Regions from separate parts of the Spirosoma pomorum genome, predicted to be linked through region 2. Evidence: riboswitches for the same ligand, from Rfam matches in the RefSeq annotation. Region 2 holds a riboswitch; each other region holds the start of a gene.
What was found. Region 2 has a riboswitch for thiamine pyrophosphate ahead of ACYVAD_RS15355 (TonB-dependent receptor). Riboswitches for the same ligand answer to the same signal wherever they lie in the genome.
Positions count from the first base shown of each region.

Region 1 (4,157 bases), on a different contig from region 2:
CGCCCGCCCGGCAGGCTACTGCTGCCTGCTCGGGTCGGGTGACGAGGTAGTGTAAGGGACTAATTGTCATAAATACAGTTGGTTACCTTGCTCGGCAAATTCTTTCGCTTTTGTCTGCATTGCCTGATCGAGGACGTCTTCACCCGCCAGCCCGTGCTGTTCGGCGTAGTCGCGTACATCCTGCGTAATCTTCATCGAACAGAAATTCGGACCGCACATTGAGCAGAAATGTGCCGTTTTGGCTCCCTCGGCGGGTAAGGTTTCGTCGTGGAATTCCCGGGCTGTGTCGGGATCGAGCGAGAGGTTAAACTGGTCTTCCCACCGAAACTCGAAGCGGGCTTTGCTCAAAGCGTTGTCACGGTACTGCGCCCCCGGATGGCCTTTGGCGAGGTCGGCCGCGTGGGCCGCAATCTTGTAGGTAATCACCCCGTCCTTTACGTCTTTCTTGTTGGGTAACCCCAGGTGTTCCTTGGGCGTAACGTAACAGAGCATGGCCGTTCCGAACCAGCCAATCATGGCCGCGCCAATACCCGACGTAATGTGGTCGTATCCGGGAGCAATATCCGTCGTCAGTGGGCCGAGCGTGTAGAACGGGGCTTCGTCACACTCGCGCAACTGCTTGTCCATGTTCTCTTTAATGAGGTGCATGGGTACGTGACCCGGCCCTTCGATCATCACCTGTACGTCGTGTTTCCAGGCAATTTTGGTTAGCTCACCCAGCGTTTCTAGTTCCGCGAACTGAGCAGCATCGTTGGCGTCGGCAATGGAGCCAGGTCGAAGTCCGTCACCCAGCGAGAACGATACGTCGTAGGCTTTCATGATCGCGCAGATGTCTTCGAAATGCGTGTACAGGAAGTTTTCTTTGTGGTGAGCCAGGCACCATTTCGCCATGATGCTGCCCCCCCGCGAGACGATACCCGTGACGCGCCGGGCCGTCAGCGGAATGTAGCGCAGCAGCACGCCCGCATGGATAGTAAAGTAGTCGACGCCTTGTTCGGCCTGTTCGATCAGCGTATCGCGGAACAGTTCCCAGGTCAGCGCTTCGGCTTTGCCGTTCACCTTCTCCAGCGCCTGGTAGATGGGGACCGTACCAACGGGAACCGGACAGTTGCGAATGATCCATTCCCGGGTTTCGTGAATATTCTTACCCGTCGACAGATCCATCAGCGTATCGCCACCCCAGCGGCAGCTCCAGACGGCTTTCTCTACTTCTTCCTCGATGCTCGACGACACCACCGAGTTACCGATATTGGTATTGATCTTGACCAGAAAATTGCGGCCGATGATCATGGGTTCAGCTTCGGGATGATTGATGTTGGCCGGAATAATGGCTCGCCCGGCAGCTAATTCCTGTCGTACAAATTCGGGTGTGATGTGCCCTTTAGGGGTGTTAGCCCCAAAACTATTACCCGGATGCTGGTGCAACAGTGCCGACTGCGAACGGGGTAGTTGCTCATTCAGAGAGTCGATGCGCTGATTTTCCCGGATGGCGATGTACTCCATTTCGGGCGTAATGATCCCTTGCCGGGCGTAGTGCAGCTGCGTTACGTTTTGTCCGGCGCGGGCCCGGTAGGGATGACGGATGTGCGCAAACCGCAGGGCATCCAGGCTCTGGTCGGCCAGGCGCTGGTTGCAGTAGTCCGACGAAAAAGCCGGTAGCTGCTCGACGTCGCCCCGGCCCGTGATCCACGATTCGCGCAGGCGGGGCAGACCCTGTTCCAGATCGATGGCTACGTCCGGGTCCGTGTAGGGTCCGCTGGTGTCGTAAACCGTTACGGGTGCGTTCGGCTGGCGGGCTTTGTCCAACCCTACGTGCGATACCGTGTCGGATAGGTTGATTTCGCGCATGGCAACGCGAATGTCGTGCAGCTGGCCGGACACGTAAATTTTGCGCGAACCGGTCAGTGGCTGGCGCGTGATCGATTGCTGCGTCGGCAGCGACTGGGTGTTTGGGGTTGTGCTCATCCTCCCTGAGTTGCTTGTAAAACCGTGATTTTTTCGTTGCCGGATAAAGAAAACTGCTCCCAGGTAGCGCGGGGAACAATAACGTTGTTGACAGCAACCGCGATTCCCTTTTTCTGGGACAAGGCGAGTTGGGTCAGCAGGCTCCCCAGCGAGGCCGAGGGCAACGTCTCAACGAGTTGGTTGTTGACGGATACGGTCATAATCGTGCGTTAAGGGCTAAACGCAGCGCCGATAGGAGAGACCGCAGCAGAATAAATTGGGAGAAATAGGCAGAAAAAAGGCCGAACGCGTATTCGAATGTCTGGCCTGGACGATGTCCCGGAATCCGGTCGTGTTTATACCACAACCCTGTCAGACTAATGTATGAATACGCTACTGAAAACGACCTGTATTCTCGCTTTTCCCTCCGCAGGTATTATCCTGTTCAGGTTCAAAGGGTGATGTCTCAGCCCGTCCGGGCACCCCTAAAGCTTCGCTGTTTAGCAGCGTAAAGGTAGAAAACTTTTTGACTTAAGCAGCTGTACTTAAGTAGTCAATACGGTGTTAACTAAATCGTTTATTGTTTTCTTCTCAAGTGTTACCCTTGTAGGGTGACACGCGTTAGTGAATCTGTCTTGATTTGTTGCTGTTTACCCCCCCGGCCCCCTCCTAAAAAAGAAGGGGGATACACAGAAGTAACCTTTTTTAACTCCCCCACCTGTTTTAGGAGGGGTTGGGGGTGGTAAACAGCAAAATTCCTGCGAAAGGAACCCTTGAGAAGAGGACACTAGTGCGCTAAGCAGAACTAATATAAACTCTGGCAAAGCAGAGGTTTATAGTTCCTTGACAAACAAGGGGATCTGCTTTACCAGAGTTTTTCACTTATAGCTACCATTCACTAGTAGCTCGCCGTCTTCGGAGACCGAATAACTTTCTACGTTTTCGTATTCTTTTACTTCGTACTTGTCGTCGGCGTCAAGGTTATATTTTTGCTTGAACAGATCTTCCGCCTGCTGCCGGGTTTGATCAACGAAGACCGCAAAATACTGGTATGGCTCTTTCTGGTAGGTAATCAGAACAACGGGGCTGGGGCTGGTTAAATAAGCCGCGGTTTGGTTTTGCATGATTGCGGTTGGTGAACGTTAATTGATCAGAAAACGACCAGCTAGCGCCCTTTGTTTAGGCTATCTGCATACGTGAGGCTGCGGAAGAAAACGCTGCGTTTGCGTACTCCTATTTCATGTGCCCCAGCTCACGTAACGCCTTGACCCACTGACTGTACCCCGCGCCGAGGAGGTGCAGGCCATCGTTAGTGTAACGAGCATCGAGCTTACCGGTGCTGTCGGCCAGGTACGGATGCAGGTCGACGTAGGTTTGACCGTTTTCGCTGGCTAACTGCCGGAGCGCGTCGTTAAGCGCTTTAATATGGGCCTCTTTGCCCTGATGGCGCTTGAACTGTGGGAATGTATCGTTCGTTGGAAAAACGCTTTGCAGGTAGATACGGGTACGCGGAGAGTCCTGGCGAATCTGTTGAACGATCTGGCGGTAATTTCGGATAATGGCTTCGTCTGGAATCCCACGGGCCAGGTCGTTGATGCCGATCAACAGGAAAATCTTGGCGGGTTTCGAGGCCGTTACTTCACCCAGGCGCGCCAGCACACCGTAGGAAAGGTCACCCGAGATACCCCGGTTTTTGATGTGATGATCGTCGAATAGCTCGGCCCATTCGCCAAAATCACTGATGCTGTTACCCAGAAAAATGATTTCCTTTTTGGTGTTGGGCAGACTTTCAAACAGAGTTCGCTTCTGTTCGTAGAATGTGCTCCGGAACGTAGTGTCGGGGGCGGTTGTCTGACCAAACGAGGTAGTTGTTGCCAGTAAGCTGGTAAGGAAAAGAAAGCCGCAATTGAGCCGAACACAGGAACGTAATGTCAGATGCATAGGAATAGGGGAGAATGGCTGCAAAATAAGGCAGATTGCCCGTACGGCTACTGACTTTTTTCGCCGACTACGTTAGGCCGACTGTCGACCGCCAGTATATTTACGAAAGCGTGTACAACGAGTCTTACGTTGATTACCAACCAACGAGTCTGATGTACACGCAGCCCACAGTGGTCCTACTCTGTTTCAACGTTTCGTATGTCTTACCAACCGCTAACGGTTTCGACGCCAGGGCGTATCTGCCTTTTTGGTGAACATCTGGATTACCTGGG
Region 1 covers NZ_BAAHBP010000041.1:38,193-42,349, reverse strand. Annotated here, with positions in the region: gene ACYVAD_RS25535 (thiamine phosphate synthase) at 1-70, opposite strand, end outside; gene thiC (phosphomethylpyrimidine synthase ThiC) at 67-1,965, opposite strand; gene thiS (sulfur carrier protein ThiS) at 1,962-2,165, opposite strand; TPP riboswitch at 2,350-2,441, opposite strand; gene ACYVAD_RS25520 (hypothetical protein) at 2,823-3,068, opposite strand; gene ACYVAD_RS25515 (SGNH/GDSL hydrolase family protein) at 3,178-3,885, opposite strand; gene ACYVAD_RS25510 (mevalonate kinase family protein) at 4,084-4,157, shown strand, end outside.
Region 1: it holds a riboswitch for thiamine pyrophosphate, as region 2 does, so the genes downstream of both, thiS (sulfur carrier protein ThiS) here and ACYVAD_RS15355 (TonB-dependent receptor) in region 2, are expected to answer to the same signal.

Region 2 (4,157 bases):
GACTTTCGGGTGTCGATTGCGTATAGTCATCCCGATTCGGTTCGCGGTGCCCAACACCTACCGACGCGTACACTGAATTTTGATCGTTGAGTGTGTACGTGAGGCCAGCTTTAGGGTTGAAAAACGTCAGGCTGGCATTCTGCTGCACATTTTGGAGCTGGCTGTTGAACCCCAGGAACGAGTACTTGATCTGCCGCACCTGCATGTCAGCGTAGGCGTTGAACTTTGACGTAAACTGGTAGAATGCTTTAGCGTACAGATTAAAATCCGTCTTGGTCGCATCGTCGTTATAGTACCGGTCCCGGATATTGGTATTTCCGGCAACGCGCGCCCAGATAATTTCGCCGAAGTGAGCGCCTTTATACTGGTTCCAGCCCCCGCCAATGTTCGCCGTCAGCTTTTTAAAACTGTTGAAATCCAGCGAAAAAACAGTACCATAAAAGTCATTATCCAACCACCGACGCCGAATAATGTCCGTGCGGGTAATTGTAGAATCGCCAATTACTACGTTCGGCAGACCGTAATTACTGAAGCGGTCATTAGGCCGAAACTGTTCATAGTAACCCCGTCCTTTTGTATAGAAAGCCGATACATTCAGCCGCCAGTTCCGGCTTAGCTCGTGCGACGTAATGAGCTGATAATTATCCTGTTGATAGTTATCGGTTTCGTTGTCGTAGGTATATACATTGTACGTCCGGTTGGTCCGCAGTAAATCTTCGGGGACGCCACCCCACGACTGGTAGGTCTGCTCCCGGCCCGAAAAGACGTTCAACCGGAAAAAGCTTTTCTTGGTGTAATAGCCGCCGGAGATGTAAAACGATTTCAGGTCCGAGAATGCCCGATCAACGTAGCCATCTGAATATATCTTAGACAGTCGGGCATCCAGCACAAAATGATTATTAAGCAGCCCTGTTCCAGCCAGTACGTTTACTTTCCGGGTACCGAACGAGCCCGCCGACAGATTGGCTTCGGCGTATGGCTTTTCCTGAAGTTGGTTCGTCTGAATATTCAGCGAAGCCCCGAACGCGCCCGCGCCATTCGTTGACGTACCTACCCCCCGCTGGATCTGAATACTGCTCACCGACGACGCAAAATCGGGCATATTCACGAAGAACGTTCCCTGCGATTCAGCATCGTTATAGGGAATCCCGTTCAGCGTTACGTTCACCCGTGTGGCATCCGACCCCCGAATCCGAATACCCGTATAACCCACCCCGGCCCCAGCATCTGATGTGGTCACGATAGAAGGCGTAAAGTTGAGCAGTTGCGGTATGTCCTGTCCCAAATTAAGCTTGTTCAGATCCCGACGTGAAACGTTCGTGTAGGCGATCGCCGACTTCTGATCGGCTCTGGTAGCACTCACTGTTACCTCATCCACCACAACCGCCGTCCTCTGTAAACGAATAGAAAGCGTTTCGTTCTGGGTCAGTTGCAGCTCCCTGGTCTGGGATTCATAACCCAGTAAAGAAATACGCAGAGATAATGGTCCCGCTGGTAGATTGGTTAGCTGAAATGCTCCATTAGTGTTGGTGAATGTTCCTTTATAGGTTCCTTCAACGGTAACGGCAACACCGGGTAGCGTTTCGGCAGCACCTTCGGCGTCAACTACTGTTCCGGAAAGCGTGAATTGAGCCCATACAGGCAGCACAAACAGCCAACTCAGGACTGTCAGTAGATAAAAGCGGTTATACCGCCCAATCATCGGTTTTTTCATCGCGAAAAAAACATGACGATAGGCCAAGGGGCCAAACCTACCTTTTGATTGTCAAAAAGTTAGTAGAAATGAACTCCGTCTCCCTTCGCCGGCATTACCCGGATCAGGTTCAATGGGTATAATCTCAGCCCGTTATTTTCAGGCACCCCTAGAAGATTAGCGCCACAAATCTACATCATTTCTAAAAACAAGACGGTGAGCGTATCGTTATTTAAACAAATCAGTTGGTACCGAGTATGAATGAGTTTGATTTGGTTGTGCTCCAGGAAGATGTGGCCGGCGGTCGGCTAAAACAGGGCGATGTCGGCACGATTTTGACTGTATATGGGGAAGGTAAAGGATTCGAGGTTGAGTTTGTTACGTTAACTGGCGAGACGGTAGCCATTGAAATCCTGTTACCTCACCAGATCCGCTGCGTGCGATCATCCGAAATTATGTCTGTTCGGGATACGGCCATTTAGTAAAAAATCTTTCTGTAAAGTTTTGAACATTACGCTTTTTCACAAGTTTAATTCTTTCTAATTTTGCAATCCAAATTGCAAAAGCATGAGCAAGAAGAACAGCGGATTGGATTTTTTAGAAGACCCGGACGCGTTGACAGGTCAGTTTGAACGGGCCGAATATTTTTTTGAGGAAAACCGGAACGTCCTTTTCGGTGTCCTTGGTGGAATCGTTTTATTGATTGTCGGCTTTTTCGGCTATCGGTACTACGTGAGTAGCCAGGACGAAACCGCCCAGGTTGAACTCTTCCCTTCGGTATACCAACTTGAAGCAGATTCGCTGAAACAGGCGTTGAACGGCGATGGTAAGACTCCCGGATTGCTTTCTGTTGCCGATAACTATGGCTCTACACCCGCTGGTAATCTGGCTGCATTTTACGCTGGTACGGCTTTACTGAAACAGGGTAAGTTCGATGAAGCGATTGATCAACTCAAAAGCTTTAGCTCATCGGATCTGCTGGTTCAGGCGCGTGCTTATGCTCTAATTGGCGATGCGTATATGGAGAAAAAGGATTTTGAAGAGGCTGCCAGCTACTATCAGAAAGCAGCTGACTACAAGCCAAATAAATTCTTTAGCCCATCGTACCTGATGAAACTTGCTGTCGCCCAGGAGCAAGCTAAACAAAACGATAAAGCGATCGACACATACAATACGATCATCGAAAAATACGCACAATCGACCGAGGCTGTTAGTGCTCGAAAATACAAATCGTTGCTGGAGGCAACGGTCGGTGAGTCGTAAGCGTATTTGACAATCATAAATACAGCAAAGGACAAAGCCGACCGGGGTTTTGTCCTTTTTTGTTTTCATTCCCTACAGACGAAATTTTACGGATATATGGCTTCTGATTTAAAAAACCTCAGCGTCTTCTCGACAGACGCGCTACCCGATGTCAGTCACCGGCGTTTTGCCATTCTGGTTTCCGAATGGAATACCGAAGTAACAGAAGCACTTTTTAACGGTGCTTACCAAACGCTGCTTCAACACGGCGTCAAAGCCGAAAACATCGTCCGGGCGAACGTACCGGGTAGTTACGAACTAAGCCTGGGTTCACAGTGGTTTGCGCAGCGTGATGACATTGATGCGGTTATTGCTTTAGGCTGCGTCATTCAGGGTGAAACCAAACACAACGATTACATCAATCACGCCGTTGCGCAAGGCCTGACCAATGTCAGTTTGAAGACCAGCAAACCGGTCATTTTTGGTGTTCTGACACCAAACGATCAGCAACAGGCCCTCGACCGGGCGGGTGGCAAACATGGGAACAAAGGTGATGAAGCCGCCATCACCGCTATCAAAATGCTCGGCTTGCAGAAGCTGGTATACAGTAAACTATAAAGAGCGAAATCGGACCGCCGATGCGGAATGAAAGAGTGAAAGAGCGATGTAGCTAAGTTTCATTCTTTCGCTCTTTCGCTCACTCACTCTTTCACTCTTCACATATGCACGTCTGGAAATTTGGAGGTACATCGGTCGGGAAGCCCGAACGTATGCAATCCATCCGCCGATTAGTTACGGCCGATGATACACGTAAAATTGTCGTATTATCGGCGCTGTCAGGCTCGACGAATTCACTGTTGGCTATCGGTGAGTCGCTCAAGGATAACAATGACGCACAGGCGAATCAGACTATTGATACGCTCAAAGCGCATTACGATACGTTTGTCAGCGAGCTATACAGTACCGAAGCTGGTAAAGCAGCTGGTCAGCAGATCGTTGATAACGAGTTTTCGTTCATACGTTCCCTGACAACGATCAAGCCTTTCACGTTGAAGCAGGAAAAGGAACTGGTGGCAGAAGGCGAATTGCTGAGTACGCAACTTTTTCAGTCTTATCTTGATGAAGAAGGTGTTCCTTCGGTCTTACTGCCGGCGCTGGAATTCATGCAGATTGATGCAGACAATGAGCCCGTCATCTCGTTCACTGAGCAGAGATTGGCGGA
Region 2 covers NZ_BAAHBP010000025.1:164,054-168,210, forward strand. Annotated here, with positions in the region: gene ACYVAD_RS15355 (TonB-dependent receptor) at 1-1,714, opposite strand, end outside; TPP riboswitch at 1,778-1,874, opposite strand; gene ACYVAD_RS15360 (DUF4926 domain-containing protein) at 1,951-2,175, shown strand; gene ACYVAD_RS15365 (tetratricopeptide repeat protein) at 2,261-2,956, shown strand; gene ribH (6,7-dimethyl-8-ribityllumazine synthase) at 3,053-3,553, shown strand; gene ACYVAD_RS15375 (aspartate kinase) at 3,658-4,157, shown strand, end outside.

Region 3 (4,157 bases), on a different contig from region 2:
TCCGTGCTGTCCCGGTTCAGCAAGTGGCCACCTTTCACCAGGACAGCGCCGGGGTACTGGCTACTCAGGTCGTTGGCCGCCTGTCGTAAATCGTCAAAGGTTTCAAGCGTACGTCCCAGCAAGACCCCCGCTTCGGGTAAGTTAGGCGTTATCACCATAGCCATTGGCAGCAGGTGAGTTTTTAGCGCGTCGATGGCGTCGTCTTGCAGGAGCTTATCGCCACTCGTCGCCACCATGACTGGGTCGATGACAATGTTTTGTACGTCAAATTCTCGCAGCGTATCATTGATAGTCCGGATGATGTCGGGTGAGTGGAGCATACCGATCTTGATCGCATCGGCACCAATATCGCTCAGGACGGCCTTGATCTGCTCGGCTACAAAAGCGGGGGGGACGGGGTGAATGGTTGTTACGCCCAGCGTGTTTTGCGCCGTGAGGGCCGTAATGACCGAGAGGCCGTAGCAGCCCAGCGCCGAAATCGTTTTCAGATCGGCCTGGATACCAGCGCCACCACCACTGTCAGATCCGGCGATCGTCAGAACCCGGGTGTATGTTTTCATAGGCTTGGGTAAGTTGAATGAGTTCACGGGCTGCGTCGTAGGGCGACGGATGCCCACAAATGGCTGACACGACGGCTACGCCCGTTACGCCGGTCTGCATGATCGGTTGACTATTAGCTGCGTTGATGCCGCCAATGGCGAACGTTGGCAGGTGGGTTTGGGCGCAAATGGCCTGTAAGCCCAGCAGGCCGAGTTCACTGACAGTATCGAGTTTGGTCGGCGTGGCAAAAACGGCCGCTACGCCCAGGTAATCGATATCGGTGTACGCCTGAGAGGCCAGCAGTTCGGCCATGTTATTAATCGACAAACCAATTAGTTTGTCCGGACCCAATAGCTTACGGGCCATCGGGTAAGGCATATCATCCTGCCCGATATGAACACCGTCGGCGTCGATGGCCAGCGCCACGTCGATCCGGTCGTTAATCAGCAGCCGGGCACCGTAGCGTTGGGTAATGGTTTTGAGCGTAAGACCCAGCTCAACAAAAGCGTGGGTCGACATCGTCTTTTCGCGGAGCTGCACCCAGCCGACACCCGCCCGGCAGGCTTCTTCCACCACAAACGGGACCGTATGGCCCGCCCGCTGGCTGATAACGCTGTCGGTTACCAGGTAGACGCGGTCGTTTACGTTCATAGCTGCCCTAGTTTGAGGTGAGCCGTTACGTCCTGCGCTGTTAGTTGGTAGAGCGCGTCCAGAAAGTTGAGTTGCAAACTGCCGGGACCGGGTGACCGACGCGCGGCCAGTTCTCCCGCCAGCCCCATCGCGACCATGCTGTGTACGGCGGCCAGAAAATAGTTGGGATTGACAGCCGCAAACGCCCCGATCAGCGCCGTGGCGGTACAGCCCATACCCGTTACTTTCGTCATCATCGTGTGACCGTTGGCAACGGTTACGACCTGATCCGCGCTGACGATATAATCTTCGGCACCACTCACGACCACGATGCTACCCAGTTCGGCGTTTAACTGACGAGCACTGTCGAGAGCCGCCGATGATCCATGTATGCTGTCGACACCTTTGGTCTTCGCGTTCAGACCCGCCAGTGCCATAATCTCCGATGCGTTGCCCCGGATCACGGTTGGCGGGGCCAGGTCCAGCAGCTCCCGGCTAACCTGGTTGCGATAGAACGTAGCGCCTACGCCGACCGGATCGAAGATGATGGGCTTATTCAGTTCGCGGGCTCGTAGGACAGCCGGACGCATCCCGGCGACAAAGTTCTGATCCAGCGTGCCGATATTAACAACCAGCGCGCTGGCAATGGTAACGAAATCAGCCACTTCGTCTTTGGCATGCACCATGGCCGGCGAAGCACCCAGTGCCAGCAGGGCATTGGCCGTGTTGTTCATGACAACGAAATTGGTAATGCTTTGCACAAGGGGCGACTGCGAGCGAATCTGCTCAACGTCATTCCAGATGGATTGGGGTGTTGCGGTCATACGGGGTTGCATTAACGAATGATAGCAACCTCAGGGGAGAGAAAAGACCGCGGTCTGTCAGAGCAGCAAGCGGAGCTAACTTTTTCCTACGGCAGTATAAACTGCATCAGGTAATAAGGGTATTGTCTCAGTCGGCTCGTTCCTGAACCGACACCCCTAAAGTTGTGCGTCAAAGGTACGTGTAATTTCAGTAATCGATCAACCTGCTTTTGGCCGGTAGAAAAGCATTGGCTCAATCCTGTTACCTTTGGCGCGTTATGCCTACCCAATGTTGCCCACCTCTCCGTGCTACCTGGCTGCCCCTGTTGGTGCTGCTATTCCTTCTCACCCACTGCCGTTCCCGCCAGACAACTGAACAAACTCCGGTGACCGACAGGCGTCAGACGAATTCGTCCACAGGGCAGGTTTCCGTTCGGCACGCCAAAGGCTTTTCGGTTGAATATCTCCACGGGTACAAACTGGTCCGCATTTTCAACTCAGCGGCCGCCGACAAAGACACGGCGACGTACGTGCTGATCCCCCGGGGAACCCCTAAACCGACGAATCTGCCAGCAGGTCAGGTGATCGAAACGCCCATTCGCAGCCTGGTTACGTCGTCATCAATGCACATTGGTTTGCTCAGTTTTCTGAACGCGGAGGACGTGTTGGTCGGCGTTGATAACGCGGCTTACATTTCGTCGCCCCGGGTAATAAAGCGAGTGGCCGAGGGGAAAATCAAGGAAGTTGGCGGAGATCAGACGCTCAATGAAGAAGCCCTGATTGCCATGCATCCGGACCTATTGATGGTATCGGGGAGCCCCACGGCGCAGCTCAATCGGTACCAGACATTAACCCGCGCGGGGGTGCCGGTACTGATCAATTCCGAATGGCTGGAGACGACCCCGCTGGGGCGGGCGGAGTGGGTCAAGCTGGTGGCTGTCCTGCTGGATAAAGAAGCGCTGGTCAATCAGACGTTTGCCGAAGTCGAAACGGAGTATAACCGACTGGCTACCCTGACGAAGAACGTAACGAAAAAGCCCAGTGTGATTGCGGGTATGAGCTACAAAGATTCGTGGTTTGTGCCCTACGGCGACAGTTACATGGCGCAGTTTTTTCGGGATGCAGGCAGTACGTATCACTGGAACGACACGAAAGGGCAGGGGGGACTCGGTCTGAGTTTTGAAGCTGTTTATCCCGTCGCCCTCACCGCCGATTACTGGGTGAACGTTGGTACGGCTACCACCAAGCCGGACATCGTGGCGCAGGACGTTCGCTACGGCGATTTTAAGTCGTTCAAAACGGGGCAGGTATTCAACTACAACAAGCGCGTGAACGCCAAAGGTGCCAACGACTACTGGGAGTCTGGGGCTGTCAACGCCCACCTGGTCCTGGCCGACCTGATCAAGATTCTACATCCCGAACTGGTGCCTGAACACAAGCTGGTTTATTACCAGCAGGTTAAATAAAGTCGTTACGTATTCTACTTTGTTTTTGTCATCCTGACGATAGGAAGGATATCAGAAACTGTGTTAATACCCCTAAATCCCCTAAAGGGGACTCTGTCCGAGAATGAGCAAAGTCCCCTTTAGGGGATTTAGGGGTATTAAGACTTGAAAAGAAACAAGTTTACTATCTCTCCTGTCGTTGGGCTGGGTGGCCGGAGCCATGACAGAAAAGACAAAAAAGTTCTACGCTTCGACCCAGCTTACTTTTTCTTCGATGGGTTTGCGAACGGCGGGTTTAGGCTCGGCGTTGTGGTAGCCCATGTAGAAGAAACCCAGGCATTTCTGATCATCACCCAGACCTAGGAACTCGTGCAGACGAGCCGGGCTGCTTGGCGAGCTCCAGTACGACCCAATACCCAGGGCCGTTGTCGTCAGCCACATATTCTGCACGGCGCAGGCCACGGCAGCAACTTCTTCCCATTCCGGTACTTTATCGCTGTGCACGTCCATGATGATAGCCATGACGCAGGCTGATTTCAGTACTTTGGTTCGCACACCTTCGTATTTCGCTTCCGAGTACGCTTCTGGAGCCGTTTGTGCTTTGTAGGCATCACCGAAGAAATCGGCCAGTTTCTGTAAGCCTTCACCCCGGAAAACGGTGAAACGCCAGGGCTGGGTCAGGCGGTGCGTGGGCGCGTAGGTAGCACTTTCGAGTACCTGTTCAATCAGTTCACGGGGA
Region 3 covers NZ_BAAHBP010000003.1:117,110-121,266, forward strand. Annotated here, with positions in the region: gene thiD (bifunctional hydroxymethylpyrimidine kinase/phosphomethylpyrimidine kinase) at 1-560, opposite strand, end outside; gene thiE (thiamine phosphate synthase) at 520-1,191, opposite strand; gene thiM (hydroxyethylthiazole kinase) at 1,188-1,994, opposite strand; TPP riboswitch at 2,061-2,162, opposite strand; gene ACYVAD_RS08590 (ABC transporter substrate-binding protein) at 2,252-3,439, shown strand; gene ACYVAD_RS08595 (nitroreductase family protein) at 3,662-4,157, opposite strand, start outside.
Region 3: it holds a riboswitch for thiamine pyrophosphate, as region 2 does, so the genes downstream of both, thiM (hydroxyethylthiazole kinase) here and ACYVAD_RS15355 (TonB-dependent receptor) in region 2, are expected to answer to the same signal.